One region of the Janthinobacterium sp. EB271-G4-3-2 genome, then DNA from elsewhere that is predicted to be linked to it. Evidence: predicted binding sites of a transcription regulator. Region 1 holds the regulator's gene; each other region holds the start of a gene.
What was found. Region 1 encodes FNR, which switches genes on or off when oxygen is low (the NO sensors DNR and NnrR bind a similar motif). Its sites were predicted from a motif close to TTGATNNNNATCAA; they were not measured.
Positions count from the first base shown of each region.

Region 2: IGS55_RS21145 (KamA family radical SAM protein) is a predicted target of FNR. The motif match lies at 2,147-2,160, and genes of this name have one in related genera.
Region 3: cqsA (alpha-hydroxyketone-type quorum-sensing autoinducer synthase) is a predicted target of FNR. The motif match lies at 1,993-2,006, and genes of this name have one in related genera.
Region 4: IGS55_RS24805 (IPT/TIG domain-containing protein) is a predicted target of FNR. The motif match lies at 3,207-3,220, and genes of this name have one in related genera.

Region 1 is NZ_JACYMG010000004.1:60,441-68,334, reverse strand. Features, by position in the region: gene IGS55_RS10525 (response regulator) at 1-1,992, opposite strand, end outside; gene fnr (fumarate/nitrate reduction transcriptional regulator Fnr) at 2,232-2,990, shown strand; gene IGS55_RS10515 (FixH family protein) at 2,994-3,518, opposite strand; gene ccoG (cytochrome c oxidase accessory protein CcoG) at 3,621-5,003, opposite strand; gene ccoP (cytochrome-c oxidase, cbb3-type subunit III) at 5,008-5,928, opposite strand; gene IGS55_RS10500 (cbb3-type cytochrome oxidase subunit 3) at 5,921-6,124, opposite strand; gene ccoO (cytochrome-c oxidase, cbb3-type subunit II) at 6,126-6,740, opposite strand; gene ccoN (cytochrome-c oxidase, cbb3-type subunit I) at 6,756-7,894, opposite strand, start outside.
Region 2 is NZ_JACYMG010000011.1:52,089-59,982, forward strand. Features, by position in the region: gene IGS55_RS21140 (MFS transporter) at 1-639, opposite strand, end outside; gene IGS55_RS21145 (KamA family radical SAM protein) at 642-2,006, opposite strand; gene IGS55_RS21150 (cache domain-containing protein) at 2,289-2,747, shown strand; gene IGS55_RS21155 (methyl-accepting chemotaxis protein) at 2,816-4,510, shown strand; gene IGS55_RS21160 (DNA-3-methyladenine glycosylase) at 4,507-5,085, opposite strand; gene IGS55_RS21165 (HDOD domain-containing protein) at 5,373-6,239, shown strand; gene IGS55_RS21170 (hypothetical protein) at 6,347-7,555, shown strand; gene IGS55_RS21175 (hypothetical protein) at 7,648-7,894, shown strand, end outside.
Region 3 is NZ_JACYMG010000003.1:385,436-393,329, reverse strand. Features, by position in the region: gene IGS55_RS09615 (response regulator) at 1-585, opposite strand, end outside; gene IGS55_RS09610 (sensor histidine kinase) at 589-1,908, opposite strand; gene cqsA (alpha-hydroxyketone-type quorum-sensing autoinducer synthase) at 2,072-3,316, shown strand; gene IGS55_RS09600 (MarR family winged helix-turn-helix transcriptional regulator) at 3,320-3,787, opposite strand; gene IGS55_RS09595 (GIY-YIG nuclease family protein) at 3,845-4,192, opposite strand; gene IGS55_RS09590 (MFS transporter) at 4,205-5,470, opposite strand; gene IGS55_RS09585 (group II truncated hemoglobin) at 5,602-5,997, shown strand; gene rmuC (DNA recombination protein RmuC) at 6,003-7,373, shown strand; gene IGS55_RS09575 (MHFG family PEP-CTERM protein) at 7,383-7,894, opposite strand, start outside.
Region 4 is NZ_JACYMG010000015.1:52,047-59,940, forward strand. Features, by position in the region: gene metH (methionine synthase) at 1-2,790, opposite strand, end outside; gene IGS55_RS24805 (IPT/TIG domain-containing protein) at 3,442-5,919, shown strand; gene IGS55_RS24810 (tautomerase family protein) at 6,079-6,486, shown strand; gene IGS55_RS24815 (LysR family transcriptional regulator) at 6,487-7,389, opposite strand; gene fmt (methionyl-tRNA formyltransferase) at 7,420-7,894, opposite strand, start outside.

The sequences.
Region 1 (7,894 bases):
CAGTTCGATGGCGGCAAAGCCGGAGTCGACTTCATCGGCCAGCCACCCCCACGCCTCGATCAGCTTGACGATCAGTTCGCGCGTGGTGCGGTTATCGTCCGCCACCAGCAGGCGCAGCTGGCCCAGCGTGGGCGTGCGCCGCGTTTCGGCCGGCTGCGCCAGCATCTCGAACGGCACGCTGAACCAGAAGCGGCTGCCCTTGCCTTCGCTGCTGGCGACGGCGATGTCGCCGCCCATCATGTGGATCAGCTGCTTGCTGATGGCCAGGCCCAGGCCCGTGCCGCCGAAGCGCCGCGTGATGCTCTGGTCGCCCTGTGAAAACGCGGCAAACAGTTGTTGTTGCTGCAGTTCCGTCATGCCGATGCCCGTGTCGCGCACTTCGAAGCGCAGCCAGGCGCGGCCGTTCTCGCTCTCGGCCAGGCTGACGGCCACCACCACTTCGCCGCTCTCGGTAAATTTGATGGCGTTGCCGGCCAGGTTGACGAGGATTTGCTGCAGGCGCTGGGTGTCGCCCACGAGGCGCCGCGGCACGTCGGGCTCGACGGAGATGGCCAGTTCCAGTTCCTTTTCGCCCGCATTCATCGTCATCGTCGTGGCCAGGGTATTCATGACTTCGTCGAGGTCGAATTCGACGGGCGACAGTTCCATGCGGCGTGCCTCGATCTTCGAATAATCGAGCACGTCGTTGAGGATGCCCAGCAGCGACTGGCCCGCCACGCGCACCATGGTCAGATACTTGCGCTGTTCCGTATCGAGCTTGGTATTGCCCAGCAAATACACCATGCCCAGCACGGCATTGAGGGGCGTGCGGATTTCATGGCTCATGTTGGCCACGAAATCGCTCTTCGCGCGGTTGGCGGCCTCGGCCCGGTCGCGTTCCTGCTCCAGTTCCGCCGCGCGCGATTCAAGTTCCTGCTGCAGGCGGTCGCGCTCGCTCATCAGGCCGTTGAACGCTTCCGTCAGTTCGCCGATCTCGTCGCGCTGCTGCACCGGCACGGGGGTGAAACGGCTGCCGCTGGTACGCAGGGCCAGCAGGGTGTCGCGCAGGCGCACCAGCGGCGACAGCAGGCGCACGGTGACCCAGCCCAGCACGGCTGCGGCCAGCAGCGAAGCGAGGATGCTCCACAGCACCAGCCGGTACAGCACGCCATCGAACGGTTCGAAGGCATCCGCCAAGGGCAGCGAGGTGGCCAGCAGCCAGTTCACCGATTTCAGGCGCTTGAAGCTGTTGACGGCCGTGATGCCGCGGCTGTTGGTGCTGACCATGCTGCCTTCGCCATCTTCCTTCAGCAGCTGGGTCGTCGTCAGGTTGGCGTTCGGCTGGCGCGGCTGCAGCAAACGGCTGGTATCGGGATGCAGCACATAGCGCGGCACGGCGCCGCGCGTGAGGATGAAGTAATAGCCGCTCTTGCCGATCTTTTCCGAGCGCAGACGCCCCAGCAGATTGTCCTTGTACAGGCGCAGCACGCCGATCACCACGCCGGCCACCTGGCCATCGGCGGCCAGCACGGGCGCCACCATCTGCACGATGGGCATGCCGCTCGATTTGCCGAGCATCGGTTCGGTGATCATGGGCTGGCGCGTGCGCAGCACGGTCTGGAAATACTCGCGCTCGGCGACGTTGATGCCCGTGCGCCCCGCCACTTCCGGCATGTCGGCCACGACGGCGCCATGCGCGTCGAGCACCAGCACGTCGTCGAACAGCACCAGCATCGAGCGGCGCGAATAGTATTCGCGCAATTGGGCTGGCTGGGCCATCAGTTCCGGCGGCTGCTGCCTGGCCGTCAGGGTGACGATCTGCAGCAGCATGCCCAGCTTGTCGTCGAGCTCGGCAGCGGTGCGGCTGATCAGGGACGACTGCTGGCTCAGCAGTACTCGGGTGAAGTCGTCGCGCATGTGCTGCACCTGTATCATGGTGACCAGCGCGATCATGGCGATCGAGGTCAGGCTGGTGGCCAGCGCGACTTTTGCTTTGATGCCGAGAGGCTTCATGATTTCCTTTTCAGTACCGGGCGGCACAGGCGGCAGATAATGCTGTCAGGAATTTTCCTATCAATACCCCAGCTTGGCAAGCGCCGCCGCACAAATGCCCCTCTCCGCATGGGCTTTTGACGATGTTGCCATATAATTAAAGTCGGAACGTCGTTTATTCAGCGAAATTGCGGTGAAATTGGCACACGGCAACCCGGTATGCAGTAAACTTGTTGTTGCATTTTCTAAAAGGTACCGACATGACTGAAGCGCTAATCACTCCAACCTTGCCCACAGTGACCGTGGAAGCGTTGCGTGCGCGATGCTCGACCTGCAGCATGCATCAATTGTGTCTGCCGATGGGCCTCGATATGGGCGACATGGACAGGCTGGACCAGATCATCGGCCGCCGCCGCAAGATCGTGCGCGGCGCCTCGCTGTTCCGCATCGGCGACTCGTTCCAGAACCTGTACGCGATCCGCCTGGGGCACTTCAAGACGTACCAGATCAATCCGGGCGGCGAGGAGCAGGTGACGGGTTTCCAGATGGCCGGCGAACTGCTGGGCATGGACGCCATCAGCGCCGACCGCCACCACTGTAATGCGGTGGCGCTCGAAGACAGCGAAGTGTGTGAAATCCCGTTTTCCAGCCTGGAACAATTGCTGGGCAATATGCCGACCCTGCTGCGGCATTTCCACCGCATGATGAGCCAGGAAATCACGCGCGAGCAAAGCGTCATGCTGTTGCTGGGCAATATGCAGGCGACGCAGCGCTTTGCCGCCTTCATCGTCAACCTGGCGTCGCGTTACGAAGCGCGCGGCTATTCGAGCAGCAAATTCCAGCTGCGCATGTCGCGCGAGGAAATCGGCAACTACCTGGGCCTGACCATCGAGAGCGTCAGCCGTTTATTGTCAAAATTCAAGAAGGAAGGCTGGCTGCGCGTCTCGAACCGCGAGATCGAGATCCTGCAGCCTGCCAAGCTGAAAGCCATTACGGCCGGTACCGACGTCTGCAAGTAAGGCTTATAACTCTTCATCCGCATGCAGCGCGATGCTGCGCTGCACGGGCCAGGTCCAGATGCCGGACAGGCGCCACTCGCGTTTGTCGTTTTCCACCAGCACTTGCCAGCGGCTGCGCTCGAGCATCGGCAGGGGCACCGAGAAATTGCCGGCCGCATCGGGCCGCACCAGCAGCTTGATATCTTTTTCAGGCAGGGTCGCATGCGCCAGGTGCAGCTGCAGCGGACCCTGATAGGCCTTGCCGAAGCTGTGCACGGAACCGGTCAGGCGCGCTGCGGCGACGTCGTACGCCAGGCTCGTATCCATGGCCAGGTCGCTGGCGATCGTGTCGCGCTTCAAATCCTGGTTGATCGCCTTGCCCTGCTTGTAATAGTCGCCCACCACCAGCGCGTCGGGCTGCGTAAACGCGATATAGCCCATGAAGCTGCCGACGACCACGGACAGGCCGGGACCGATCATCAGCAGCCATGGCCAGCGGTGCTTGTACCACGGTGCAACGGGAGGCTGCAGTTTCAGACTGTCGGACATGGTATTTCTCCTGTGTAAACGGCCAGCCCCCATGCGGGGACCGGCCTTCCTGCAACTTCGTGGCGGCGGCGAGGGCACCCGGTCCCCGTCCGCCTTTCCTTGTTAACGCGGCACGATGAAGACCGCGCTTTCACGCACATGCAGCGATGGATTGTCCAGCGATTGCAATTCGATCGCAATCTTGTTCGACCCCTTCTCGCCCACGCCGTGCGGTACGCGCAGGCGGATCGGCCAGCCCAGCGTTTCGGTCGGCTGCAAGGTCACTTCTTCGCGCGTCAGCAAGGTCAGGCCCGGCAAGCCGGAAGCGCTGATTTTAAAGTGCTGGCTTTGCTCGGACGTGTTCATGATCTGCAGGCGGTAGACGTTTTCGATCATGCCGTCTTCCACCTCGCGCCCCATCGAACCGCGGTCGCGGATCACGTCCATTTTCAGGGGGGTGCGCAGGGCCAGCGAGGTACATACGGCGATGATGATCAGGGCCAGGATGGAAGTGTAGATCAAGACGCGCGGGCGCATGGCGCGCTGGCGTATCTGCTTCGAATTGAAGTTGTTTTCCATCGCATGGTCGGTGCTGTAGCGTATCAGGCCACGCGGCCGCTCGACCTTGTCCATCACGCTGTTGCAGGCATCGACGCAGGCGGCGCAGCCGATGCATTCATACTGCAGGCCGTTGCGGATATCGATACCGGTCGGACACACCTGCACGCACAGTGTACAGTCGATGCAATCGCCCAGCTTGTCGTTGTTGCCGGCCTTCTTGCTCATGGCGCCGCGTGGTTCGCCGCGCTTGGCATCGTAGGTGATGATCAGGGTGTCCTGGTCGAACATGGCGCTCTGGAAGCGCGCGTAGGGGCACATGTATTTGCACACCTGCTCGCGCAGCCAGCCCGCGTTGCCGTAGGTTGCCAGGCTGTAGAACAAGACCCAGAACCATTCCCAGGGACCGAAATTCAAGGTGGTCACCTCGCGCGCCAGTTCCTTGATCGGCGTGAAGTAGCCGACAAAGGTAAAGCCCGTCCACAGGGCGATGGCGCCCCACACCAGGTGCTTGGCCGTCTTCTTGAATGCCTTGCGCACGGAAGGGCCCTGCTTGTCGAGGGCCATGCGCGCGCTGCGCGTGCCCTCGATGCGGCGTTCGACCCACAGGAAGATTTCCGTGTATACCGTTTGCGGGCAAGAGAACCCGCACCACACCCGCCCGGCAATGGCCGTGACGAGGAACAACAAATACGCACAGATGATCAGCAGGGCCGCCAGATAGATGAAATCCTGGGGCCACAGCACGACGCCGAAAATGTAGAACTTGCGCGTGGTCAAATCGAACAGCAGGGCTTGCCTGCCATTCCAGGTCAACCACGGCAAGCCGTAGAACGCGAGCTGGGTAAGCCATACGCATACCCATCGCCAGGTAGCGTAGCGTCCTTTGGCCTCGCGAGGGTAGATCTGCTCGCGGGCCGCATACATCTTGATGACTTGAGGTTCCATTACATCATTTCACGGGCGTCTGGGGATTCGACAGGCTCCAGACATACGCCGACAGCACGTGTACCTTGGATTCGCCGAGGAAATCGCTGAAGGCCGGCATGGTGTTGCTGCGTCCCTTGCGCACGGTTTCCATGATGGTGTCGGCGCTGCCGCCATACAGCCAGACCTTGTCCGTCAGGTTAGGCGCACCGAGCATCTGGTTGCCCTTCGCATCGGCGCCGTGACAGGCCATGCAGGCGCCAAACTTGGCCTTGCCCAGCACGGACTTGACGGGGTCCGAGGTGGAGCCGGACAGGCTCAGCACGTAATGGGCCACGTTCTCGACATCCTTTTCGGAACCCAGCGCGGCGCCCATCGGCGGCATCTGCCCATTGCGGCCGTGCAGGATGGTGGTCTTGATGATGTCGGGTTCGCCGCCATACAGCCAGTCCTTGTCCGTCAGGTTGGGGAAGCCCTTGTTGCCGCGCGCATCCGAACCGTGGCATTGCGCGCAGTAGGTCAGGAACAGGCGCTGGCCGATGGCTTGCGCCTGCGGATCGGCCGCCACCGTCTTCAAGTCCTGGCTCAGGTACTTGTTGAACAGGGGGCCGTAGTCGGCTTCCGCCTTCTTCAGCTCTTCCTCGTACTGGCCCGTGGATTTCCAGCCCAGGCTGCCGGCATAGTTGCCCAGGCCCGGATACAGGAACAGGTAGGCCAGCGCGAAGACGATGGTGATGTAGAACAGCCACATCCACCAGCGCGGCATCGGCGTGTTGAGTTCCTTCAAGTCCTCGTCCCACACGTGGCCCGTGGTGCCGTCGGCGGGGGCGCCGGCGGCCACTTTCACTTTCGACTGCGAGTACAGCAGCACGCCGCAGCCGATGATGCCCAGCAGGGACAGCACGATGATGTAGATGTTCCAGAAGCCATTGGTAAAGTCAGCCATGGTTATGCTCCTTCGCCAGGTTCATCTCGGCCTCGGCCGGATAGTCGAGCGCCTCGTCGGCGAACGGCAGGCGCGCCGCCGCGTCGAAGTCGCTATTGCTGCGGCTGAACGTCCACCACAGGATGCCCACGAACGTCGTAAAGGAAACCACCGTCATGACGCTGCTGGCGCTGTCAAACAGGTTTTCGATTGCCATGCTAATTCCTTGTTTTGATTAATGTACCGAGGCCTTGCAGATAGGCGACCAGGGCGTCTTCTTCCGTCTTGTCCTGCAGCTGCGCGGGGCCGGCGGCGATTTCCGCGTCGCTGTACGGCTGGCCCAGGCGTTGCAGGGCGCGCATCTTCGGCATGATGTCGTCGGGCACCAGCTTGGTCTTCGCCAGCCATGGGTAGGCCGGCATGTTCGACTCGGGCACCACGTCGCGCGGGTTGTTCAAGTGCGTGCGGTGCCATTCGTCGCTGTAGCGGGCGCCCACGCGGGCCAGGTCGGGCCCCGTGCGCTTGGAACCCCACTGGAACGGACGGTCGTAGACGAACTCGCCGGCGACCGAATAGTGGCCATAGCGTTCCGTTTCCGCGCGCAGCGGACGCACCATCTGCGAATGGCAGTTGTAGCAGCCTTCGCGCACGTAGATGTCGCGGCCGGCCAGGCGCAGCGGCGAGTACGGCTTCAGGCCGGCGACGGGCTCCGTCGTGCTCTTCTGGAAGAACAGGGGGACGATCTCGACGGCGCCGCCGATGCTGATCACCACCGTGACCAGGGCGATCAGCAGCCAGGGGTTTTTCTCAATCCATGCATGTGAAAATTTCATTTGCTTTTGCTCCTATCAGGCGTGCGCCGCGTTCAGTTCCGGAATGCGGGCGACGGGGAGTTTGCTGCCGCGCAGAGTCATCCAGGTGTTGTAGCCCATGATGCACATACCCGACAGGTACAGCAGGCCACCGGCCACGCGCACCACGTAGTACGGATACGTTGCTTTCACGCTTTCGACAAAGGTGTAGGTCAGGGTGCCGTCCGGATTGACCGCGCGCCACATCAGGCCCTGCATCACGCCGGCGATCCACATTGCGGCGATGTACAGCACGATGCCGATGGTGGCCACCCAGAAGTGCACGTCGACCAGGCGCGTGCTGTGCATCTGCGTGCGGCCCGCCAGGCGCGGCAGCAGGTAGTAGATCGAACCCATGGTGATGAAGCCCACCCAGCCCAGGGCGCCCGCATGCACGTGGGCAACGGTCCAGTCGGTGTAGTGCGACAGCGAGTTGATGGTCTTGATCGACATCATCGGACCTTCGAAGGTGGCGATGCCGTAGAACGACAGCGAGACGATCATGAACTTCAGGATCGGGTCGGTGCGCAGCTTGTGCCAGGCGCCCGACAGGGTCATGATGCCGTTGATCATGCCGCCCCAGCTTGGCGCCAGCAGGACCAGCGAGAAGACCATGCCGATCGATTGCGTCCAGTCAGGCAATGCCGTGTAGTGCAGGTGATGCGGGCCCGCCCACATGTAGGTGAAGATCAGCGCCCAGAAGTGGACGATGGACAGACGGTACGAGTACACGGGGCGCTCGGCCTGTTTCGGGATGAAGTAGTAGACCATGCCCAGGTAGCCGGCGGTCAGGATGAAACCCACCGCGTTATGGCCGTACCACCACTGGATCATGGCGTCCTGCACGCCCGCATAGGCGGAATACGATTTCGTGAACGAGGCTGGCATGACGGCGCCATTGACCACGTGCAAAATCGTCACGGCCAGGATGTAGGCGCCGAAGAACCAGTTGGCCACGTAGATGTGCTTGACCTTGCGCTTGATCAGCGTGCCGAAGAAGACGATGGCGTAGGCGATCCAGACGACGGCGATGAGGATGGCGATAGGCCATTCCAGTTCCGCGTATTCCTTGCCGCGGGTCAGGCCCATGGGCAGGCTGACGACCGCGCACAGGATTACCGCTTGCCAGCCCCAGA
Region 2 (7,894 bases), on a different contig from region 1:
ATCGCGGTACACGCTCCAGACGCTGACCTTGCTCTTGGCCGCGGCAGGCGCGGGCATGGCAGGCGACAGCAGGCGGATCAGCAAGCCGATAGCCAGCGCCGCCAGCGCCAGGCCCAGGAAGACGCCGCGCCAATCCGTGTAGTGCAGGGCCAGCTTGACGGGCATGGTGGCCGTGGCCGCGCCGAGGCCGCCCACGGCGATCAGATAGCCATGCACGGAGGGCAGGCGCGATGGCGCGATGGCGCACGAGATCGCTTTCACGGCGGCCATGAAGCAGCCGCCCAGGCCCGCCCCCATCAGGGCGCGCGCCCACATCAGCTCGGCAAAGCTGTGGCCCCGGCTGAACAGCCACACGCCCAGGGCCGCCAGCGCCAGCAGCCATAGTTGCACCGCGCGGGGACCGTAGCGGTCGAGCGCCATGCCGATCGGCAATTGCACCAGGGCAAAAGCGAGAAAAAAGGCGCTGGTGAGCAAGCCCAGCTGTGCGGGAGTCAGCGCGATGGCGCCCAGCAGTTCCGCCGTCAGCACGGCATTCACGCCGCGCAGCAGGCACGACAGGTAATGACCGAGCGCGAACGGCAGGAACACCAGGCAAAACACGGCCACGCCGGAGCGGGCAGGCGCACCGGCCGCGTGCATGCTCAGGCGGCCTGTGCCAGGCGGATGATTTTATGCGGCAGCTGCGGCACGGGCTCATCCATTTCAAAGAAAAACTTGTCGTGGCCGAATGCGGGTTTCAAATCGTCCAGCCATGTCGCTTCCGCATCGAATTTCGCATAAAACGGCCGGCGTACCCAGTCCGGGTTGCGCGCCTGCAAAAATTGCAGGGCAAACAGTTTTTCACCATTGATGGTGACGATGCCGTCGATGACGACCTTGCCGGGAAAGGCGCTCATGGACGGTCCGCGCACCGTGCGCGACAGGCCCGACACCATCTGGTAGGCGGCCTGGAAAATCTCGTGCGCCTTTGCCAAGGGCAACTCGAAATAGCCGCGCGGACCCGTGTCCCGTTCGACAAACATGTAATATGGAATCGCCCCCAGGCGCGTGCCCGTCTGCCACAGCTCGGCCCAGCTTGCCGGGTCTTCATTGATGTGGCGGATCAGCGGCCCCTGCATGCGCAAGGTGGCGCCCGTGGAGACGATGCGTTTCACGGCTTGCTGGGCAATGTTCTGGCGCAACTCGACGGCATGGCTGTAATGGCCCATCACGGCCAGGTTCTTGCCCGCCTTGACGATGCGCTCGAACAGGCGCATCAGATCATCCGCATCGCGGTCGGACACGAAGCGCTGCGGCCAATACGCCACCGCCTTGGTGCCGATGCGAATATTCTGGATGTGTTCCAGGCCCGGCGCCAGCAGCGGCTCCAGGTAGGCGGCCAGTTGCCGCGTATTCATGATCATCGGGTCGCCGCCCGTGATCAGCACGTCCGTCACTTCCGGATGCAGTTTCAGGTAGGCAACCAGCTCATGCGACTCGCGCGCATCGAACTTCATGTCGTCCATGCCGACGAACTGGGGCCAGCGGAAACAGAAAGTGCAATACGCGTGGCAGGTCTGGCCCGCGCTGGGGAAGAACAGCACCGTTTGCGCATATTTATGCTGCAGGCCGCGCACAGGCGCGTCGTTGACCCGGGGCACGTTATGCGTCATCTGCCCGGCAGGATGAGGATTCATGCCCAGACGCAAGCCATGCACATAGGCATCGATGGCCGCCTTGTCGCGCCGCACCAGCACCAGGTCGCGCAAATGCGCATACTGCTCGGGTGGCAGCATGTCGCGGTGGGGAAAGACGAGGCGGTAGATGGGGTCGTCAGGAATATTGTTCCAGTCGATCAGCTGATCGAGCACATATTCATTGGTGCGAAACGGCAAGACGTGTGACACCACTTGCACGGCTACACGCTGCTCTTCCGGCAGCCATTCCCACTGCCGCGCCTGCTGAATGGTTTGCCGCGTATACGGCTTGAACTTGGGTGAAAACGGCTCGGTAATGAGTGCGGACACGATCGGCTCCTTGCCTGTAAATAGCGATAACTTTCATGAAATCGGCCGTATATCGGCCAATCCCAGCCTTTCCCCCCCGCATGTCAGGCCACCCCGGCATGCTGTGAAAGTCATCATAATTCTTGCCGTTCGGAACCAAATTGCTGCATATCAACAAGCCGTCGATACGTTGCATGCTGCCTACAAGCAACACCTTAGTTTGTTCCAACGCAAGCTGAGACGGACTTCGGCGACGTAAATTACGTCTTGGCAACACTTCCATCGATATCACAAGGAGCTTTCATGAAACGCTTATTCACGGGTAGCCTGCTGTGCCTGGCATTTGCCGGCGGCAGCGTCAGTGCCGCAGTCGAACCAACGGAAAAAGACGCCATCGCCATGGCCGAACGGGGCGCCGCCTTCATGAAGGCACATGGCAAGGAAGAAATGATGAAGAAAATCACGGCGAAAGACCCGGACTTCGTGCAGGGCTCGCTGTATGTGGACATGCGCGACATCAAGACGGGCATCGTGCTGGCCCACCCCATCAATCCTTCCATCGTGGGCAAGGATTTGACGGATGTGCCCGATGCGAACGGCAAGAAATATCGCCGTGAAATCATTGAGCTGGCACAAAAGCAGGGCAAGGGCTGGGTCGATTACCAGTACAAGAATCCCGTCAGCGGCAAGATCGAGCCGAAGACCACGTACATTCTGCGCGTCAATGATGTGGTACTGGAAGCAGGCATCTACAAAAAATAAGACGGGGGCGGCGCGCACGCACGCCATGCGCCGCCTGCGGTTTGAACAGCCATCGCCAGGAGTCAAGCATGCTCAATCAATTACGCATCGGGCCAAAATTATTGCTGGCGCCCACCCTGGTCTTGCTGCTGCTGATACTCAGCTCGAGCGGCGCGTGGTATGGCATGGTGCGGCAAAATGCCTCGCTGGAAAACATGGTGCGGGTACGCATCACGCATTTGAAGGCGGCCTCCGACGTGGCCGGCGACGCCAAGCAGGTGCACGGCAATATGTACCAGTTGCTGTCGTGGGCCAACGGCAGCTTCGCCAAGGCCCGCCTCGATACATTGGAGCAACAGATCAAGGCACGCCACGCGGCCATCGGCGCCCAGCTGGCCACGCTGCGCGCCACGGCCACAGGCGCCGAGCGCACCTTGGTCGATGCGGCCATCACGGCGCTGGCAGGCTATCGCAAGGCTGTGCTGGAAACCATGGAAATGGCGCAGATGGACCAGTCGATCGCCACCAATTCCATGCTCAAGGCGGAAACCCAATTCGTCCAGCTCAACACGCAGCTGGCGCAACTGTCGGCCCTGGAAACAACGCTCAGCAGCGAGGCCCATGCGACGGCCAGCGCCGAGTTCCGCAGCCTGGGCTGGAGCTTGCTGCTGACGGTGCTGCTGTCTATCCTCGTTTCCATCGTCGTGACCATGCTGGTGCGGCGTGCCATGCTGGTGGAAATCCGCGGCATTGCCGACGCCGTGCAAGACCTGGCGGCGGGCAAGCTGACGGCCGGCGCGCCCAAGCAGGGCAATGACGAAATCGCCGCCACGTCGCGCGTGCTGGACCAGACCATCGCCCACCTGAATCAGACCTTGCGTACCATCATGGACGCCGTGCGATCGATCGACACGGCCTCGCGCGAAATTGCCACCGGCAATCTGGATTTATCGGCGCGCACGGAAATGCAGGCCAGTTCGCTGGAAGAAACGTCGAGCGCCATGGAAGCACTGACGCAAGCCGTCAATGACAATGCCGACAACGCCCAGCTGGCCTGCGAGCTGGCGGGACAAGCATCGACCCTGGCCGTGCAAGGGGGTGCGTCGATGCAGGAGGCGGTGACGACGATGGCGACGATACGCGCCAATTCGCGCCAGATCGTGGATATTATCGGCGTGATCGATGGTATTTCCTTCCAGACCAATATCCTCGCGCTGAATGCGGCGGTGGAAGCGGCGCGCGCGGGCGAACAGGGCCGCGGCTTTGCCGTGGTCGCGTCCGAAGTGCGCACCCTGGCGCAGCGCTCGGCCCAGGCCGCCAAAGAAATCAAGACCCTGATCGCCACCTCGGTCACCACCATCGACGGCGGCAGCGTGGCCGTGCAGCAGGCGGGCGACAGCATGGGCGCCATCGTGGCCTCGGTGCAGCAAGTCAATGAAATCATCCAGCGCGTGAAAGAGGCCAGCGCGGAGCAGGCGTCGGGCATCACGGAAGTGAATCAGGCCGTCACGCAAATGGATGACGTCACCCAGCAAAATGCGGCCCTCGTGGAACAGGCGGCGGCAGCGGCGGCCAGTTTGCAGGACCAGGCCGTCAAATTGTCGGCGGCCGTGGCCGTGTTCACCCTCGACCCGCTGGCGTCCGCGCAGCCCGCCGCGCCGGACGAGGAAGCGTTCCGGCATCCGGCCAGTGCGCAGCAGGAGCGGCGCGCACTGCATAGCCCGCTGCGCGGCATGCCCGGCATGCCCGGCGCAAACACGGCGCCACAGCGCCGGCGCAGCTAGGCGTCTTGCGCGCGCATCGGTTTACTCAGGTAGCGCGAACCGGCCAGCACGAAACGCCACGGCGTCTCCATCGCCTTGGAAATGCCGATGCGCAAGCCAGCGTGTACCGTCACCTCTTCCTCGCGCGCCAGCAGCATGAATGGCGGCGCATCGAGCGCCAGCCGGTTATGCATATGCGTGACACCGAGCGCCTGGCACACCTTGCCCGGCCCCGAACACAGCAGCCGCGCATCCTCGACGCCGCGCCGTTCACGCATGGTATCGAGCCCCACGAGCGGCTCGATGGCGCGGATCAGCACGCCCGCGCCATGCCCCGCTTCGCGGCACACAAAGTTCAGGCACCAGTGGATGCCGTACGAGCGGTAGACATAGGCGTGCGCGGGCGGGCCGAACATGGCCGCATTGCGCGGGGTCATCCCGCCATACGTATGCGAAGCCGGGTCCAGCCGGTCATACGCTTCCGTTTCCACGATGCGCCCGCCCACGCCGTCGACCAGCACGGTCGCGCCGATCAGCTGGCGCGCCACGCTGCTGGAATCGTCCGCAAAATCGATACCCGCGAGGATTTTTTTCATCGGGCAATTGTACCGCCGCGCATCGCGCCACACGCCTCGCTTCGTCTTGAAAACAAATAAAACTTGCTCTTTTCATCATAAACGTCTTCATCGGCAGCGTCGTAAAATGACAAAAATCGCAGCTGGAGCAGGCCCAAACGGGAATTTTTGCGACAAAATATTGCAGAGATGAACTATTGCCGTGCATAAACAGCGATAATCGTCGGGCACTGCGCCAGACGCTCATGCAGCGGCAGCGGCAGCGCGCACAGAATAAGCACCGGCACAAAAATGATGATGAAAGCGTGATGATGAGAGCGGCAGCGCAAAAGCAGGTAGTGCAGGAAGATCCGGTTGACGCCCTGATGCGTTCCATCCGTATCCCGCCGCGTCCCAGCCTGCTGGTCGACTTGCAGCGCGAACTGGCGGAACAGGATCCGTCGCCGCGCCGCATCGCGCGCATCATCGCCGATGACGTCGGCATGTCCGGCGCCCTGCTGAAATTGGCCAATTCACCGTTCTATGGCGCCGCACGCAAGGCCAAGTCCGTCGAGCAAGGCATCAACTTTCTTGGGATCAACCAGTGCAGCGCCATGATGACGGGCTTGCTGGCACGCCAGGCGCTGGAAGCGGAAGGCGTGGAACTGACCAACTTCTGGGATGTGTCGGCCAAGCGCGCGCGCGCCCTGGTATTTACTTCGCGCAAGCTGCGCATCGCCCCGCCCGACATCGCCCACACCTTCGGCCTGTTCTGCGATATCGGCGTGCCCCTGCTGATGAACCGCTTCCCCGACTACGTCAACACGTACGCGGCGGCGGCCAACGATGCGCACAATTGCTTTACGGCACTGGAAGACGCGCGCCACCAGACCAACCACGCGGCCATCGGCTGCTTGCTGGCACGCAACTGGGGCCTGTCCTCCGACGTCTCCTGGGCGATTTTGCATCACCACGACTACACGGTGCTGGCCGACCCGTCCACGGACGACGCCATCCGCTCGCTCGTCGCCCTGTCGCTGCTGGCCGAAAAGGGCATTCAGCGCTACCATGGCAACAGTACTTCGCTCGAGTGGGACAAGGGTGGCGAACTTGCCTGCCAGCATCTCGGCCTGTCACAGGAAGAAGCCGCCGACCTGCTCGACGAATTGCACGAGATGTTCGATACCGACCATTGAGGTATCAGGCGGCCGCGTCCGCCTGTATGATCTGTCCCGGCGCCTGGCCTGAGCCATGGCGCCTGTTTCCGTTTGCCTGCCCCCTATTTCTTAACCTGTTGATCGCCATGCCCAAAAATAAGCGCCCTGTCCCCCGTAAATCCGCCAACACGCCTGAAGACAAGGATGAATCCGTCACGCGCATGCTGTGCACGATGGCCCTGAACCTGGCGGAGCAGGAAGACAGCGAATCGCAGGGCACGGTGCTGGCCGAGCAAGCCGTCGAGTTCGGACGCCTGATCCGCAAGGCCTTGAATCAAAAGAAGGATGAAATTCTGTACGACGCCATCGAGCGCGCCAAGTACGAAGACGTGGGCGCCTACCAGTACCTGCGCAGCCACATCGAGGAAGCGGCATCCATTTCCGTGATCCGCCGCGAGAATGCCCCGGCCATGGAAATCAACGCCTTCGTCGTGCCCCTGCTGGTGCAAAGCACGGGCGGCCTGAAGGAAGCGGACAGCTTCCAGGACCAGGACGCTTTCGAAGCGCTGGTGAAAAGTTTCCAACAGGCAGAACTGGAAAGCGCCAAGGCCAAGGTGGTCCTGATGAGCCATGCCTACGACCTCGACGAGATCGACCGCATCACCTATAGCCATTTGCACGAGATGGTGCGCGATGCCTATAGCTCGATGACGGACAAGAAAATCGTCGCCACGCCGGGCCTGGAAAGCAGCATCGTCGGCTGGAGCGAAACGGCTTTCGGTCCGCAGGACACGGCCGTCGAACTGCGCTTCCTGCTGGGCTTTGCCTTGAAACGCGTGGACGACCCGTTCTATGCGGAGCCGAAGGACGAAGCAGCGCTCGACGCCTGGTTCGATGCGCGCATGGCCCGCTACCAGCAGTGGACGACGGAAGTGGGCGAGCTCGTCAAACGTTGCCTGGCGCCGGCCGGCAGCCCTCTGGAAGTGAGCTTCCTCTACCAGGATCTGTTCCACGGCGGCAAGGAGCAAGGCATGAGCGAGTACGCGATGCTGCAGATGATGTCCGGCATCAACCATGCACTGGCGGAAAACAAGATGGACGCCGGCGACGTCGCCGTGGTCGTCGGCCCGGCCGATGAACATGGCGAAATGCTGCTGCGCGTCAACGTCAGCACGGCGGCTGGCGAACTGCTGCACAGCGCCGACAAGCCGCTGGACCTGGCCGCCGACTTGCAGGACGAAGTCGACGACATCTGCGACGCGCTGGCCACCATCGGCGTGACGCAACTGTCCGTGGCGCTGAAATTCGATGCCAAGGGACAGCCGCTGGAAGCGCAGCCGTACGCGCCGGCGTAAGCCCCTCCCCCGTCATCTCGACAAGCGGCAGTTATCAAGATACCATCTGCCGTTAGCGTGCGACCAGCTTGGCGCACCTTCCGGAGATGCGCATGCCCCAGCCGCAACTGATCAATATTGCCACCCATGTGCTGGCCGGCAGTGCCGCCATCGGACTGGGCTTGTTTCTGCTGGCTACCGCCAAGGGCACGCCGCAGCACCGCCGCCGCGGCAGGCTGTTCGCGTGGCTGACCTTGCTGGTCTGCGCCACGGCCGCCATCGGCAATCTGCTGTTTGACTATCGCCCCGTCTTTGCCGTGCTGACGGTGCTGGTGCTGTACCAGCTGCTGAGCGGCTGGC
Region 3 (7,894 bases), on a different contig from region 1:
CAGCGCCTCGTCTTGCAGGAAACTGTAGTCGTGCAACATCAGCAAGTCGCGCACGGTGTCCGTTTGTTGCAGGAAGAATTCGCGCTGCAGGGCACGGATTTCCTGTTCCAGTATGTCGAGCGCATCGTCGTCGCTTTTCTTGATGTAGCGGTCGATCAAGCCCCGGTTGAAGGCCGTCACGGCCACTTTTTCATCGGCCGCCCCTGTAAATAATATCTTCTTGCACGGCAGGTCGCGCACGGCCTGGCAAAATTCCAGGCCATTCATCTGCGGCATCGAATAATCGACCACCAGCACGGAGGGCACGGCAAAGCGCTGCGCCTGGCCGCTGATGCGCCAGATGCGTTCGATGTCGAGCGCCACGTTGTACTGGTCGGGCGGCAGGTTTTGCGTGTCGAAGTTCGCGTGCAGCGGCGTTTCGCCCGGTTGCGCGCTCTGGCGCAGCCATTGCAGGGCGCTGCTGGTGTCGTGGAAAGTCTTGCGCGCCAGGCCGGGATCGAGCTGGAACGCCAGGCTTTTCAGGAAGGAATCGCTGTCGTCGATCAGTACGGTCAGGGTCGGATGGGTGTAGACGGGTAGTTGCATGCGTCACCTCGCGCGGTGGATGGATGGAAAACGGTTGTGCGTGGGCACGGGCAGGGGCTGGGGAAATTCCAGCACGAAGATGGCGTAGGCGCCTTCGCGCGCGACGCAGCGGATGCGCGCTTGCCAGGCTTGCATGATTTGCCGGCACAGGGCCAGGCCGATGCCGCTGCCGTTGTGCGAGGGATACGAATAGAAGCGGTCGAAGATCAGCGGCAGGCGGCTGGCGGCGATGCCGCAGCCCGTGTCGATGAACAGCAGGCGCGGCACGGGATGGGCGCCATCGATGATGATGCGCACGCGGCCCTTGCCCGCGCGGTGGATGCTTTTCAAGGCATTGCGCAGCAGGTTCAGCAGGATCACCACGCACAGCTCCGACTGGCCGGGAAACGTGAAATCGGCACGCACGTCGACCTTGACGATGTCGCGCTGGGCCGTGCTGGTAAACGGATAGCGGCGCAGCACGGCCGCCACGCTGTCGTGCATGGCCACCGCTTCGTTCGCTTCGAGCTTGCGGTTGACGGCGCTGGCGCTGAGCAGGAACAGATCGATCATGTGGTGCATATGGCGCACTTCGAACTGGATGCGTGCCAGCGCTTCCAGGCTGGCCGCGTCCGGTGGCTGGTCTTGCATGTTTTGCTGTAGCCCGCGCTGCAGCCCGCGCACGTTCGCCTCGACGCTGACGAGCGGCGTGCGCAATTCGTGCGCCACGCTGCCCAGGCCAGCCGCCAGCCCGGCCAGTTTCTCTTGCGCGCCCACGTTGCGTCCCACCTTGACCACGGACAGCACGGCAATCGTGAACCAGTGCACGGGCAATTGCTGCAAGACGCTGCCGCTGAGCAGGAAGGCGGGATCGCCGGCCACGGCAAACGCCAGGCAGGCCAGCAGGGTGCCGTTCAGGTAGGCCAGTATGGCGATGCGCGTATCGAAGTGAAACAGCACGACCAGCGCCACCAGCAGCGAATGCGCCCACATGGTCGAGGCATGGTTCATCAGGAACATGTACGTGAAGAAAAACGGCAGTTCGAAGGTCAGCCCCAGGAACAGGTAGACGCTGAACCAGGTATTGCTGAAGCGGTCGGGCCATAGCGCGGGCAGGAACAGCAGCGCGGCGATGATGCGCAGCAGCGGCGATTCGTATTCCTGCGGAAAGAAATAATGCCACAGCGCGTAGTACAGGGGCATGCCCAGCGCTCCGATGAGCGCCAGCGTACGCACCTGGGCGCGCCGCACAGGCGTGTGTTCGATGGCGTCGTGGAAATGCAGGAAAGGCTGGAGCAGCTTGCCTTGCCATCGTTTTCCGGAAGGGGACTGCGCATGCATCATGGTAAGGGGGCGTGTTTGTTGAAGCGTGTCAATGCAACATGATCGGCGGGTTCCCTCTGTATCAGCAGGATATCAGCATAACTGTTGAGTTGTATCAAACTCTTGCCCGATGGCTCGCGCATGTTGGACGCGGTAGTTCCCCCGCAACCAATCAGGAGTTCCTATGTTAAACGCCATTTCCCCTCTGTCGTCCCGCGACGTCCACGCCGAACAACGGATGCCCGCCTTTGTGCGCGCGCGCATGGATGAACATTACGTCGAGCGTATCGAGAAGCTGCTTGGCGGCCAGCATTTGCATGAATGGCAGGCCATGCCGGCCAGTGCGGTCATGCTGGCAGGTAATGATTACCTGAACATCGCCGGCGAGGCGGCGCTGCTGGCGGCCCAGGCGCGCGTCTTGCAGGGCGGCGGCGCCATGCTGATGTCGTCCGTCTTCCTGCAGGAAGGCAGCCGCCAGCACCGCCTGGAACAAAAATTCGCGGACTATCTGGGCAGCGAAGCGTGCGTGCTGGCGCAATCGGGCTGGGCCGCCAACGTGGGCTTGCTGCAAAGCCTGGCCGGGCCCGGCATCCCCGTGTACCTCGACATGCAGGCCCATGCTTCGCTATGGGAGGGCGTGCAATCGGCGCAAGCCGTGCCTGTTGCTTTTCTGCACAACGATGGCGCCCACCTGCAGCGCCAGCTCGACAAGCATGGCCCCGGCATCATCATCGTCGACGCGCTGTACAGCACGAATGGCAGCGTGGCGCCATTGCTGGAGATGGTGGAAATCGCCGAGCGCAGCGGCAGCATGCTGATCGTCGACGAGTCGCACTCGCTGGGTACGCACGGCCCGCAGGGCGCGGGGCTGGTGGTGGAGCTGGGCCTGGCCGAGCGCGTGCATTTCCGCACGGCGTCGCTGGCCAAGGCGTTTGCGGGCCGGGCCGGGCTGATTACCTGTTCGGCCCGTTTCAAGGGATATTTTTTGTCCGCTTCGCGGCCCGCCATCTTCAGTTCCTGCCTGCTCGAGCACGAGCTGGCGTGGTTCGACGCGGCGCTCGACTTCATCCGCGCCGCCGATGGCCGCCGCGCCGCGCTGCACCGCCACAGCGTGCAGTTGCGCCAGGGGCTGATGGACCTGGGCTACAACGTCAGCGACGGCACCGAGCAGATCATCGCGCTGGAAGCGGGCAGCGAACCCGATACCCTGATCCTGCGCAAGGCGCTGGAGCGGCACGGCATCTACGGCGCCGTGTTCTGCGCGCCGGCCACGCCGAAAAACCGCTCGTTGGTGCGCCTGACCCTGAATGCGGGCTTGCGCGAGGACGAGTGCGCCAGGGTGCTGGACGCCTGCGCCGCCATCCGCGACGAGACGGGCATGGCGCGCTGGCCATCGACGCGGCGCCTGCGCAAGCTGGCGCTGGTGTAGACCTCAGACTTGGCCGGGCTGGTTGCCCGCGATGCCGTTCAATAGCCGGGACAGGGGCGCCAGTTGTTCCGCGCTGGCATTGCCCAGCAATTCCTGGCCCAGCGCGTGCGCCGTCGTATTCGCGTGCGCCAGCAATGCCAGTCCCGCGGCCGTGATGGCGGCGTAGCCGACGCGGGCATCGCGCGCATCGGCCTGGCGCGCCACCAGACCGATTTTTTCCAGCGGCATCAGCGAGCGCGTGATGCCGGACGCCGTCAGCGCCAGGCGCTCGGCCAGGTCGATGCGGCGCAGGCGTCCGCCGGGCGCGCGCTGCAAGTGGTACAGCAATTGATAATCGCCAAAGCTCAAGCCATGCAGATTGCCCAAGGTGCTGTCGAAGCGGCGCACGAGCATGGCCTGGGCGCGTGCCAGGCGCAGGCAAAAGTCCAGCGCGCTGCCGCCGTCCGGCGGCGGTGAAGTGTGATCGGTCATGGCGTCCTTTTCATTTGCTGCGCAGTGCGTGAGTGCGCAAGTGTAAAGCATGGCCGCTCAATAGCGCGATTGCCCCTGCTCCTGCAGTTGCGCCTGGTGCAGCGCCAGCAGGGCGTCCAGTTCTGCGTCCGCATCGAAACCGGGATCGGCCGATGGCTTGACGGTGTCGATGATGTCGAAGCGAAAAGCCGCCTCGCCATCGCGCCGCCAGTCCGTCTGCAGGCGCGCATTGCGGTGCGAGCCCAGCGCGAGTTCGAAGCGGTGGCGGTTCAGCGCGCCGGGCGCGTTGCGGCTGCGTTCGAGCAGGGTGCGACCGCTGGGCAGGTGGCGCAGCGCGATGATGCCCAGCGCGGGCGCTTGTTGCCGGTAAGCTGCTTTCAAGGCAGCTTGCTGTGTTTTATCCATGGTGAGACTTCCTCAAGCTTGGGTGACGTGGTCGGTGCTTGCGATGCGGGCAATATCGGTGAGCAGGGCGGCGGCGATGGCGGCGGCCAGCAGCAGGGCGCCGCCGGCGCAGAACAGTTCGCCCACGCGCAGGTGGCGCAGCAGCGCGCCCGTGGCCGCCGCCGACAGCGGCGCCAACCCCAGGAAGATACCCATGAACAGCGCCATCGCCCGGCCCAGCATGGCGGGCGCCACGCGCCGCTGTATCCAGGTAAAGATGGCCACCTGCACGTAGCCGCCCAGCAATCCCGTGACGGCCAGCAAGGCCGCGCCTTGCCAGGCTGTATCGATTTGCCCCAGCGCCATCAGCAGGATGGCGACGATGGCATCGACGGCCAGCAGGGTGGCGCCGAAGCGGCGGCGCAGCCAGGCGCCGCCCAGGCTGAATGCCAGCATGCCGGCCAGGGTACCCGCGCCGTGCGCGCCCATCAGCAAACCGAGCGCCGGGGCGCCGTGCAGGCGTTCGCCGGCCAGCACGGGCAGGGCCACTTGCAGCGGACCCATGACGAAGAAGGCCACCACGGCCCAGTAGGCATAGCAGCTGCGCAAGGGCAGGTCGCGCCACACCATGGACAGGCCGGCCGCCATGTCGCGCCACATGCCCTGCGCCGCGGCGGCGGCCTGTGGCCGCAAGGTGACTTGCCGCAAGGTCCAGGCCGAGAACAGAAACGTCAGCGCATCGATGGCGAAGGCGGCGGCCAGCGCCGCCATGGAGGTGTGCTGCCCGCCATCGTGGGCGCCGAGCACGAGCGCCGCCAGCAGCGGGCCGGCCAGCAAGGACAACTGGCGCGCGCCCATCTGCAGGCTGTTGGCCGTCTGCAGCGCCTGCGGCGGCACGGCTTGCGGCAGGATGGCGGTGCCGGCGGGAATGCCGAAGGCGGAGGCGATGCCCAGCGCCAGCGCGGCCGCATACGCGAGCGCCACACTGGCCTGGTCCAGCATCAACAGGCCGGACAGTGCCAGCAGGATGGCGGCGTTCGCATATTTACTCAGCAGCAGCACGTGCCGGGGCGAATAACGGTCGGCGATGGTGCCGCCCAGCAAAATCAGCACGGCGCGCGGCGCGCCCATCAGGGCCACGGCGATGCCCAGGCTCAGGCTATCGTTTGTCAGGCTCAGCACCAGCCAGGGCAGGGCCAGCATGCTGAACTGGTCACCGAGCATGGATACGAGGCCGCCACCGAGCAGCCAGCGGAAATTGGTATTGCGTAGCAAACGAGGTTGGGTGGTGGTTGACATGCTGTTTTGTCTCGGGTTTAAAATTGCATAGTATTTGATAAAAGCTTGATTAGTCAAGTATATTGCCATTTATTGCGGCAGAGGGCGCTGGCGCCGCATGGGCCGCCAGCGCTTGCGCTATCATGGCGGCCATGACTGATACCACTGCCCCCACCCTGTACGAGACCATCGGCGGCGCCCCCGTGCTGCGCGAAATGGTCGACCGTTTTTATGACTTGATGGAACTCGAGCCCGAGTTCGCCGGCATCCGCGTCATGCATCCGCCGTCGACGGATGGCTCGCGCGACAAGCTGTATTTCTTCCTCACGGGCTGGATGGGCGGACCGGATTTGTATATCGAGAAATTCGGCCACCCGCGCCTGCGCGCCCGTCATTTGCCGTACGCCATCGGCACCAGCGAGCGCGACCAGTGGCTGCGCGCCATGGCCTGGGCCATGGAAGACACAGGCATCGAAGAAGCCTTGCGCGTGCGCCTGATGGAATCGTTCTATCAGACGGCCGACTGGATGCGCAACAAACCTGACTGACACCCATGAGCCCAATCGAGTTTTACAGCCTGCTGGGCGCCGCCATCGTCGCCATCGTCTTGTTGCTATTGATCTTGCTGCGCCCGCGCGGCGCGGCCGGCGACGGCGCCACCACCCTGGCCCTGGTGCAGCAGCACCAGCAGCAAAGCCTGGAACGCATCGACCGGGTCGAGCGCGAAGTGCGGCTGCAGCTGCAGGCGTCGGCGCAAGCCACGCGGCAAGACCTGGCGGCGGGCCTGGCGCAATTCCAGGCGGCGACCCTGCAACAGCTCGACAGCCTGCGCACGCAGATGCAGGCGCAGGGCAAGGTCGGGCGCGAAGAACAGGCGCAAAGCCTGGCGCGCTTCGCCGAGAGTACCAATCAAACTCTGGCGCAGCTGACGGAATCGAATGCGCAGCGCATGCTGGAAGTGCGTGCCACGCTCGAGAACAAGATCCGCGATTTGCAGGCCGACAATGGCGCGCGCCTGGAAGAGATGCGCAAGACGGTCGACGAGAAACTGCACGCCACCCTGGAAACGCGCCTCAGTGCGTCGTTCCAGCAAGTGTCGGAACGGCTGGAAAAAGTTCACCAGGGTCTCGGCGAGATGCAGCAGCTGGCGCTGGGCGTGGGCGATTTGAAGCGGGTGCTTACCAACGTCAAGACGCGCGGGACCTGGGGCGAAGTGCAGCTGGAAATGCTGCTGGAGCAGGTACTCACTGTCGACCAGTACGCGAAAAACGTGGAAACCTTGCCGGGCAGCGGCGCGCGCGTGGAATTCGCCCTGAAACTGCCGGGCATGGTCGACGGCGGGCCGCCCGTGTGGATGCCGATTGACGCGAAATTTCCCAAGGAACAATACGAGCGCCTGGTCGAGGCGGCCGAGCGGGCCGATGCGGACGGCGTGGCCCTGGCCGGACGCGAACTGGAGCGGGCCGTGCGGGGCGAAGCGAAAACCATCGCCGAGAAATACCTGGCGCCGCCGCTGACCACCGACTTTGCCATCCTGTTCCTGCCTACCGAGGGGCTGTATGCGGAAGTGCTGCGCCGCCCGGGACTGGCCGACGAATTGCAGCGCGTGCACCGGGTCAGCATCGCCGGGCCATCCACCCTGACGGCCTTGCTCAACAGTCTGCAGATGGGTTTCCGCACCCTGGCGCTGGAAAAGCGCTCGTCCGAAGTGTGGCAAGTGCTGGGCGCCGTGAAGACGGAATTCGGCAAGTTCGGCGAGGTGCTGTCGCAAACCCGGCTGACCCTGGAAAAGGCGGCGAAAAACATCGAAAGCGCGGAAGTGCGCAGCCGGCAGATGGCGCGCAAATTGAAATCCGTGGAAGCATTGCCGGGCGAGGCGGCCGCCTTGCTGCTGGGTAAGGCGGACGCCGGCGACGGCGAGTAGCGCGCCGCCTCAGGCCGCCCGCGTGGTGCGGCGGCGCAGCGCGCTGTAGCCGATCAGCGCCAGTCCCGCCAGCAGCATGCCCCAGGTTTGCGGTTCCGGCACGGCCGGCAAGACGGTCGGCACCGTCGGTGGCAAGCTAGGGATGATCACGGTGGGCGGCACGATGATGCTGCTGCCCCGGTCCGGCGGCAGGCCGCCGCCACCGCCGCCACCGCCGCCGCCGCCCATGCCGGCAGGCGGCGTGATGCCGCCGGCGGTACGTACATAATCGAAGGGCAGGAAAGGAATGCTGGCCACCTCGGGCGGCATGGCGCCGCCCGTGAAGGAACCGCCGCGCAAGGCGTCGGGATTGTCGATCAGGGGCACGCCTGCCGCTTCCGGGGCAGCGGGCGCGGCGGCAACGGGTGCCGCACCGCCGGGAGCGGCACCACCGGGAGCCGCGCCGGCCGCTGGCGGCGCCGATGCGGGCGCCTGCGTGATACGGCTGACGTTGCGGCAAATCGTCGGCACCAGGATGCACT
Region 4 (7,894 bases), on a different contig from region 1:
GGCGTGCTGTTCGCGGATGCGTGCGTAGTCGAGTTCGATGTCTTCCACGTATTTGTCGCGCTGCTCGGGCGTCAACAGCGATTGCGCCACGGACACGGAACGCGAGGCGTCCGGCACGTAGATCACGGGGCCTTCGTAGTTGTGCGCGATTTTCACGGCCGTGTGGGCGCGGCTGGTGGTGGCGCCGCCGATCAGCAGGGGAATCTTGAGCATGCGGAAATGTTCGTCGCGCTGCATTTCCTTGGCGACATACGCCATTTCTTCCAGCGACGGCGTGATCAGGCCCGAGAGACCAATGATGTCCGCGTTTTCCACCTTGGCGCGGGCGAGGATTTCCGAGCACGGCACCATCACGCCCATGTTCACCACTTCGAAGTTATTGCACTGCAGAACGACGGTGACGATGTTCTTGCCGATGTCATGCACGTCGCCTTTCACGGTCGCCATGATGATCTTGCCCTTCGGCTTGGCGACGATGCCCGTGCGTTTTTCTTCCAGCAGCTTTTCTTCCTCGATAAACGGGATCAAATGGGCCACGGCCTGTTTCATCACGCGTGCCGATTTCACCACTTGCGGCAGGAACATCTTGCCTTGGCCAAACAGGTCGCCGACCACGTCCATGCCGGCCATCAAGGGTCCCTCGATCACGTGGATGGGGCGCCCGCCATTGTGCAGCAGTTCCTGGCGCGCTTCTTCCGTGTCTTCCACGATGAATTGCGTGATGCCGTGCACCAGCGCGTGCGACAGGCGCTCCTGCACCGTGCCTTCGCGCCACGCCAGGGTTTGCGCCTCGGCCTTGCCGCCTGCCTTCAGGGTGCCGGCAAACTCGATCATGCGTTCGGTCGAATCTTCGCGGCGGTTCAGCACCACGTCTTCCACGCGCTCGCGCAGTTCCGGGTCCAGGTTGTCGTACACGCCCACCATGCCGGCGTTGACGATGCCCATGGTCATGCCCGCCTTGATCGCGTGGTACAGGAAGACGGTATGGATGGCTTCGCGGGCTGGATCGTTGCCGCGGAAACTGAAGGACACGTTCGATACGCCGCCCGAGATCTTCGCGTACGGCAAGTTTTCCTTGATCCAGCGCGTGGCGTTGATGAAGTCGACGGCGTAGTTGTTGTGCTCTTCGATGCCGGTGGCGACGGCAAAGATGTTCGGATCGAAAATGATGTCTTCCGGCGGGAAGTCCAGCGCATCGATCAGCAGGTGGTAGGCGCGCGCGCAAATTTCGATCTTGCGCTCGAAGGTATCGGCTTGGCCCTTCTCATCGAAGGCCATGACGATGACGGCGGCGCCGTAGCGGCGGCACAGCTTGGCCTGGCGCAGGAATTCCTCTTCGCCTTCTTTCATGGAAATCGAGTTGACGATGGCCTTGCCCTGCACGCATTTCAGGCCCGCCTCGATGACCGACCATTTCGACGAGTCGACCATGATGGGCACGCGCGAAATATCGGGTTCCGAGGCGATCAGGTTCAAAAAGCGCGTCATGGCGGCCAGCGAATCGAGCATCGCTTCGTCCATGTTGATGTCGATCACCTGCGCGCCGTTTTCCACCTGCTGGCGCGCCACGGACAAGGCTTCGTCGTATTGCTCGTTCAGGATCATGCGCGCGAACGCCTTCGAGCCCGTGACGTTGGTGCGCTCGCCCACGTTGACGAACAGCGACTCGTCATTGACGACGAACGGTTCCAGGCCGGCAAGGCGCAAGTCGTGCGACGGGGCCGGCACGGCGCGCGGCGTGTTTTTCGACAGCAACTCGCCGATGGCGGCGATGTGCTCGGGCGTGGTGCCGCAGCAGCCGCCCGCCATGTTCAAGAAGCCCGCGTCGGCAAATTCGCGCAGCAGGGCCGATGTGTCGGCTGGCAACTCGTCGAAGCCCGTGTCGCTCATGGGGTTGGGCAAGCCCGCGTTCGGGTAGATGCACACGAAGGTGTCGGCGATCTTGGCCAGCTCTTCCGCGTACGGGCGCATCAGAGCGGCGCCCAGCGCGCAGTTCAGGCCGATGGTCAGCGGTTTCGCATGGCGTACGGAATTCCAGAAGGCGGGCACGGTCTGGCCCGACAGGATGCGTCCCGAGGCGTCCGTGACGGTGCCCGAAATCATCAAAGGCAGGCGCACGACGGTCGGGTTTTGCTCGTAGAACAGGTCGATGGCGAACAGGGCCGCCTTGCAGTTCAAGGTGTCGAAAATGGTTTCCACCAGCAGCACGTCGGCGCCGCCTTCGACCAGACCCTGCGTCTGCTGCAGGTAGGCGGCCACCAGTTGATCGAAGGTGACGTTGCGCGCGGCCGGGTCGTTCACGTCGGGCGAGATCGACGCCGTCTTTGGCGTGGGCCCGAGGGCGCCGGCGACAAAGCGCGGCTTGTCCGGCGTGGAATACTTGTCGCAGGCGGCGCGCGCCAGCTTGGCCGCCTGCACGTTCATTTCATAGGCCAGGTGGGCCATGTGGTAATCGTCTTGCGCGATCGTCGTGGCGCCAAAGGTATTCGTTTCGATCAGGTCGGCGCCGGCCGCCAGGTAGCGCTCGTGGATTTCCTGAATGATGTGCGGCTGCGTCAGGGTCAGCAGTTCATTGTTGCCCTTGACGAACAGTTCGCGCGCGCCACTGTCGGCCGGCGCGGCGAAATCGATGAAGCGGCCGGCGGGACCGCCACGGTACGCTTCCTCGTCGAGCTTGTACTGCTGGATGATCGTGCCCATGGCGCCGTCGAGGATCATGATCCGCTGCGCCAGAATGGCGCGCAAGGTGGCTTCGGTCGGGGACATGGCGGGGATCACGGTATCGTTCATTTCATGCTTTCAATAGGCAAACGGGCGGCGGCGCGGCGACAGGACTGTACGAGGCGGTTGCGGGTCAGCAGGATCAGCTGACGGAGTGTGCCGGCCGGGTAGGGCAGGCAGAAGGTGGCAATCGCCTGATTTCACCGGGTCTAAAATTATACGGCATCAGGCTGCTTTGGTTTTAAGCAAAAGCGGCCGTTCACCCCACGGCAGGCCTGGTTGCAACACATTGCAACACATCAGCTTGCGCCAAGCCTGCTTCTGAAAATTACATTCCTGAAAATCTTGCTCAAAACGTTAATTTTTGCATCAAAATTGGCAGGAAGATACGGTGCTCTAGGCTGTGGAAAAATTTCCACATTATTTGCGCCATCTCAGAATCTTTTTAATGAGTTGAATGGCAATAGCTGCCAAGGAAAATAATCTTGATTTAAGGCAATACAGAGCGACGCTAATAATTCCTAGAATAAAGCTTTCCAAGTAGATACTTTAACTATTATCAAAACCAATTGAATCAAAAGCATTAATAGTTGTCTTTGGGAATCGAATTAACCCATAATATGGGTTCTTCGAAATCACATTCTCACCAAAAGTCACCAATATGTCACATTTCTCCCGTGTCCTCCCCGGCATCGCGCTGCATCAACATGGTTGCCAGCCATGAAAAACCATCTGTTTGTAGCATTGTTTGTCGTGCTGGGCCTGTCCGCTTGCGGCGGTGGCGGCGGTGGCGGTGGTGACACGGTGGTGGCGACCACGTCGGGCAATCCCGCCGTGATTCCTGCCGTGACGGCTGTCTCGGCGGCGAATGTCGCCGTGGGCGGCAGCCTGGTGGTGACGGGCACGAATCTGAGCCGCGTGACGGCGTTCCAGGTGGGCGGCGTGAAGATTGCCGCCAGCGCCAGCAGCGACACCAGCGTGACCCTGGCCATGCCGGGCGTGCCTGTTACGGGCGCCTTGAGCCTGGTCAGCGCCAGCGGTACGGCGACCACCAGCTATAACGTGAACGTGTACCTGCCGCTGAGCGTGAGCAGTGTCGCGCCTGCAACGGGCGGCGTCGGCTCCAGCGTGACGATCGCGGGCGGCGGCATGGGCGCCGTGACGGCGGTGCAGTTCGGCAATGGCGCGGCGGCAACGCCGCAAAGCCAGACGGCCGGCAGCGTGACGGTGGTGGTGCCAACGGGCGCGGCGACAGGTGCGCTGACCGTGCGCGGTCCCTACAACGATGTGGCCAGCAGCGACACGTATACGGTCTTGGCAAACGTGGCAGTGACGTCGATCGCGTCGGCCGTCAACGGCGCGACCTTGTCGGTGACGCTGCAGGGCAGCAATCTCGACCAGGTCAGCTCGGCCACGGTGGGCGGTACGCCAGCCGTCATCGTCAGCGCCAGTGCCAGCCAGCTGGTGTTGTCCGCGCCAGCGTCGGCAACGGGCAGCGTGATGCTGTCGGCCGCTTCGCGCATCGCCGTGAATGCGGGCACGGTGTCGGCCTTTACCCTGGGCAGCATTGATTTCGCGCAGGTACTGAATCTGAATTCCAGCAATGCAGCCTTGCGCCTGACGCGCGGCAAGCCGGCCGCCGTGCGCGTGTCCGTGCTGGCCACGCAAACAGGTCAGGCCAGCCCGGCCGTGACCTTGAATGCGACGGCCGCCAATGGCAGCAACCTGGGCAGTATCACCATGAGCGGCCCGTCGGTCTTGCCGACGTCGAAAAGCGACTACAGTTTCAACGGCAATTTCAGTGCCGTCCTGCCTTCCGGCTGGATCTTGCCCGGCGTGCGCGTGCGCGTGACGGCCGTGGGCAATGACGGCGTGCAAGTGAGCCAGGAAGCGGCGCCCGTGGTGGCCAGCCTGGCCAGGATCCGCCTGGTGCTCGTGCCCTTGAGCACCGATGATGGCGTGGCGCAACTGCCTGACGCCGAGGTGATCCGTGCCGCGCTGCTGCGCGTGTATCCGTATGCGGCGGAAAATATCAGCATCACCACGCGCGCGGCGCTGAGCATGCCTGGCAGCAGCACGGCCGACAGCTGGTGGAGCGATACTCTGGGCAAGCTGGAAAACCAGCGCGCGCTGGAAGACCGCGGTGCTTATTATTATGGTTTTGTGCCGAGAATGTCCTCCACGCGTGCCGCCGGCCTTGCCTACATCAACGTCGCTGGCAGCAGCAACGACTTCACGTCGGCCATCGGCCTGGATGCCAAGTTCAACAGCATTGCCTCCGTCGATCCATTCGGCAATAGCTGGCCTGAATGGCTGACCACGCTTGTGCATGAGCTGGGCCACAACCACTCGCTGCAGCACGTTGCCTGCGGCGGTCCAGCCAACGCGGCCACCGACTACCCGTATGCGAATGGCGACCTGGGCCCGCAACCGTTGTACAACAGCAGCTATGCGGGCAGCATTGGCCAGTTGAGCAAGGCAGTCTATGGCAGCACGCCGATGAAAGACGTGATGAGCTATTGCAGCGGCGCCTGGTTTTCCGACTACAGCTATGTGCGCGTGCAGCAATTCCTGGAGAAACGCAGCACGCAGGTTACGGGCAGCAATGTGCTGGCCGCCAGCATGTCCGTGGCCGAGAATGGCTATCTGACGATTTCCGGCCGCATTACGCCAAACGGCGTGGCCTTGCGCCCAGCCGTTGCCTCGTCCACGCGTGTGGGCGCAGCGGCCAGCGGCAGCGGCCATGCTTATACCTTGCGCGTGTTGACGGCGTTGGGACAGACTATCGACTTGCCCTTCGATGGCGTCTCCCTGGCCGACCATGGCGGCAACGCCATGAGCCATTTCCGCGTCAGCTTCGCCAATCCGGGCGACATCAGCGATGTGCAAGTGTTGGCAAATGGCAAGGCTTTGGCCAAGCTGGAGCGCCCGGCGCGCCGCAGCAAGGCCGCTGCCAACGATGCCACGTTCGATGCGGTACAAAGCGGCGGCAAGCTGGCGCTGGCATGGAATGCCGAGGCGGAACCGTACGCCGCCGTGCTGCACGTGGCCGCCGATGGCCGCAAGACGGTGGTCGCCAGTGACTTGACGGGTGGCAAAGCCAGCGTCGACGTCAGCGCCTTGCCGGCCGGTGGCCGCTTCGAGGTCAGCCTGTCGTCGTCCGTGGGCGCGCGCCTGATGAAGGTGCAGCGCCGCTAAGCGGCAACGCTGGATGCTACAGGGGCTTGCCGCGGCAAGCCCTTTTTTTATGCGCGCAGGCATTGGTGCATAAACTGCACAGATCCTGTGCCTGGCGAGGGCTGCCGTTTTATCTCCCGCCTGCCTAGAATGGGGCTTCATCCACTTGCGGAGCATCCCATGCCCATCCTGAATCTGCGTTTATCCACGCCACCCGATGCGCGCCAGTCGGCCGCCATCGCCGCCACCCTGAGCCAATTGACGGCGCAACTGCTGCACAAGGCGCCCGAGCTGACGTCGGTGGCGATCAGCCATCTTGACGCGGCGCACTGGTTTGTCGGCGGGCCCTCGTTGCAGGCGCAGGGCAAGGCCAGCTTTTTCCTCGATATCCTGATCAGCGATGAAACGAATACGGCGGCGGAAAAGGCCGCGTATATCGCCGCCGTGTTCGCCGCCATGCACGAGCATCTCGGCGCCTTGCATGAGGTCAGCTACATCCACGTGCACGACGCGCGCCAGGCGGCCTGGGGCTACGGCGGCTTGACGCAGCAGTTCCGCGCCGTGCGCAAGGCGCTGCAGCCGGCCTGATCAATCCCAGCGGCGATTTTGATAGTGTTGCACGGCAAAATCGACGAAGACCCTGACCTTGGGCGACAGCTGGCGGCTGTGCGGATACAGCGCGTACAAGGTGCGTGGGCGCAAGGTGTAGCCGGGCAAGACTTCCACCAGCTGGCCGCTGCGCAGCGCGTCGCGCACGATGAAGCCGGCGGCGCCGGCAATCCCCATGCCGCCCACGGCCGCTTCGCGCAAGGCCACGCTCGTATTGGCTTGCAGGCTGCCGCGTACGGCCACCTTGTGTGTGGCGCCGTCACCATCGGTGAACGACCATTCCGCCGGCTTCTCGCCGGCGGTATACATCAGGCAATTGTGCTGGGCCAGGTCTTGCGGCGTGGCCGGATGGCCATGGCGGGCCAGGTAGGCGGGCGAGGCGACGGCCACTGTGCGGCTGCTGGCCAGCTGGCGCGCCACCAGGGTGGAGTCGGGCAAGCCGCGCGCCAGGCGCAGCGCCACATCGAAGCCATCGTCGATCAGGTCGACGATGCGGTCATTGCAGACCAGGTCGATGTGGATGTGCGGGTACTGGCGGCTGAAATCGGGCAGCCAGGTAGCCAGTTCCAGGGTGCCGAAAGCCATCGGCGCATTGATGCGCAGGCTGCCGGACGGCTGTGCCTGATGCATGGCGACGGCGCGGTCGGCCGCATCGAGGGCGTCAAGGATGTCGCGGCTGGCCAGGTAGTATTCCTGGCCGGCGGCCGTCAGGGCGAAGCGGCGCGTCGTGCGGTTGAGCAACTGGGCGCCCAGCTGGCTTTCCAGCTGGCGCACCTGGCGCGAGACGATGGAGTGGGATATGCCCAGCGCGGCGCCGGCGGCCGTGAAGCTGCCCAGCTCCACGACGCGGCGCAGGGCGCGCAGGGCGGTCAGCTGGTCCATGGGCGCGTGCCGCCGGTATCGATTGCGTAATTAAACGAAGCGTTTGCCTTCGAGGGGGAAGCCCTTGATGAACTCGGCCGCGGGCAGGCGCTTGCCGCCCGGTTTCTGTAGTTCGGTCAGACGCAAGGAACCATTGCCGCAGGCCACGACGATGCCGTGCTGGGCATCGGCCGCCAGTACCTGGCCTGGCGCTTCCTTGCTGTCCGCTTCGATTACCTCGGCGGCCCAGATCTTGATGGTGACGCCATCGACCTGGCCGCAGGCGCCGGGAAACGGATTGAAGGCGCGGATTTTCAGGCCCAGTTCCAGCGCCGGCAGGCTGAAATCGAGCGCCGCTTCTTCCTTGGCGATCTTTGCCGCGTAGGTGACGCCCGCTTCCGGCTGCGGCACGGCTTCGAGCGGCTGCTGCTGCATCTTGCGCAGGGTTTCGACGATCATCTTGCCGCCGAGGGTGGCCAGCTTGTCGTGCAAGGTGGCGGTGGAGTCGCCCGCTTCGATGGGCGTG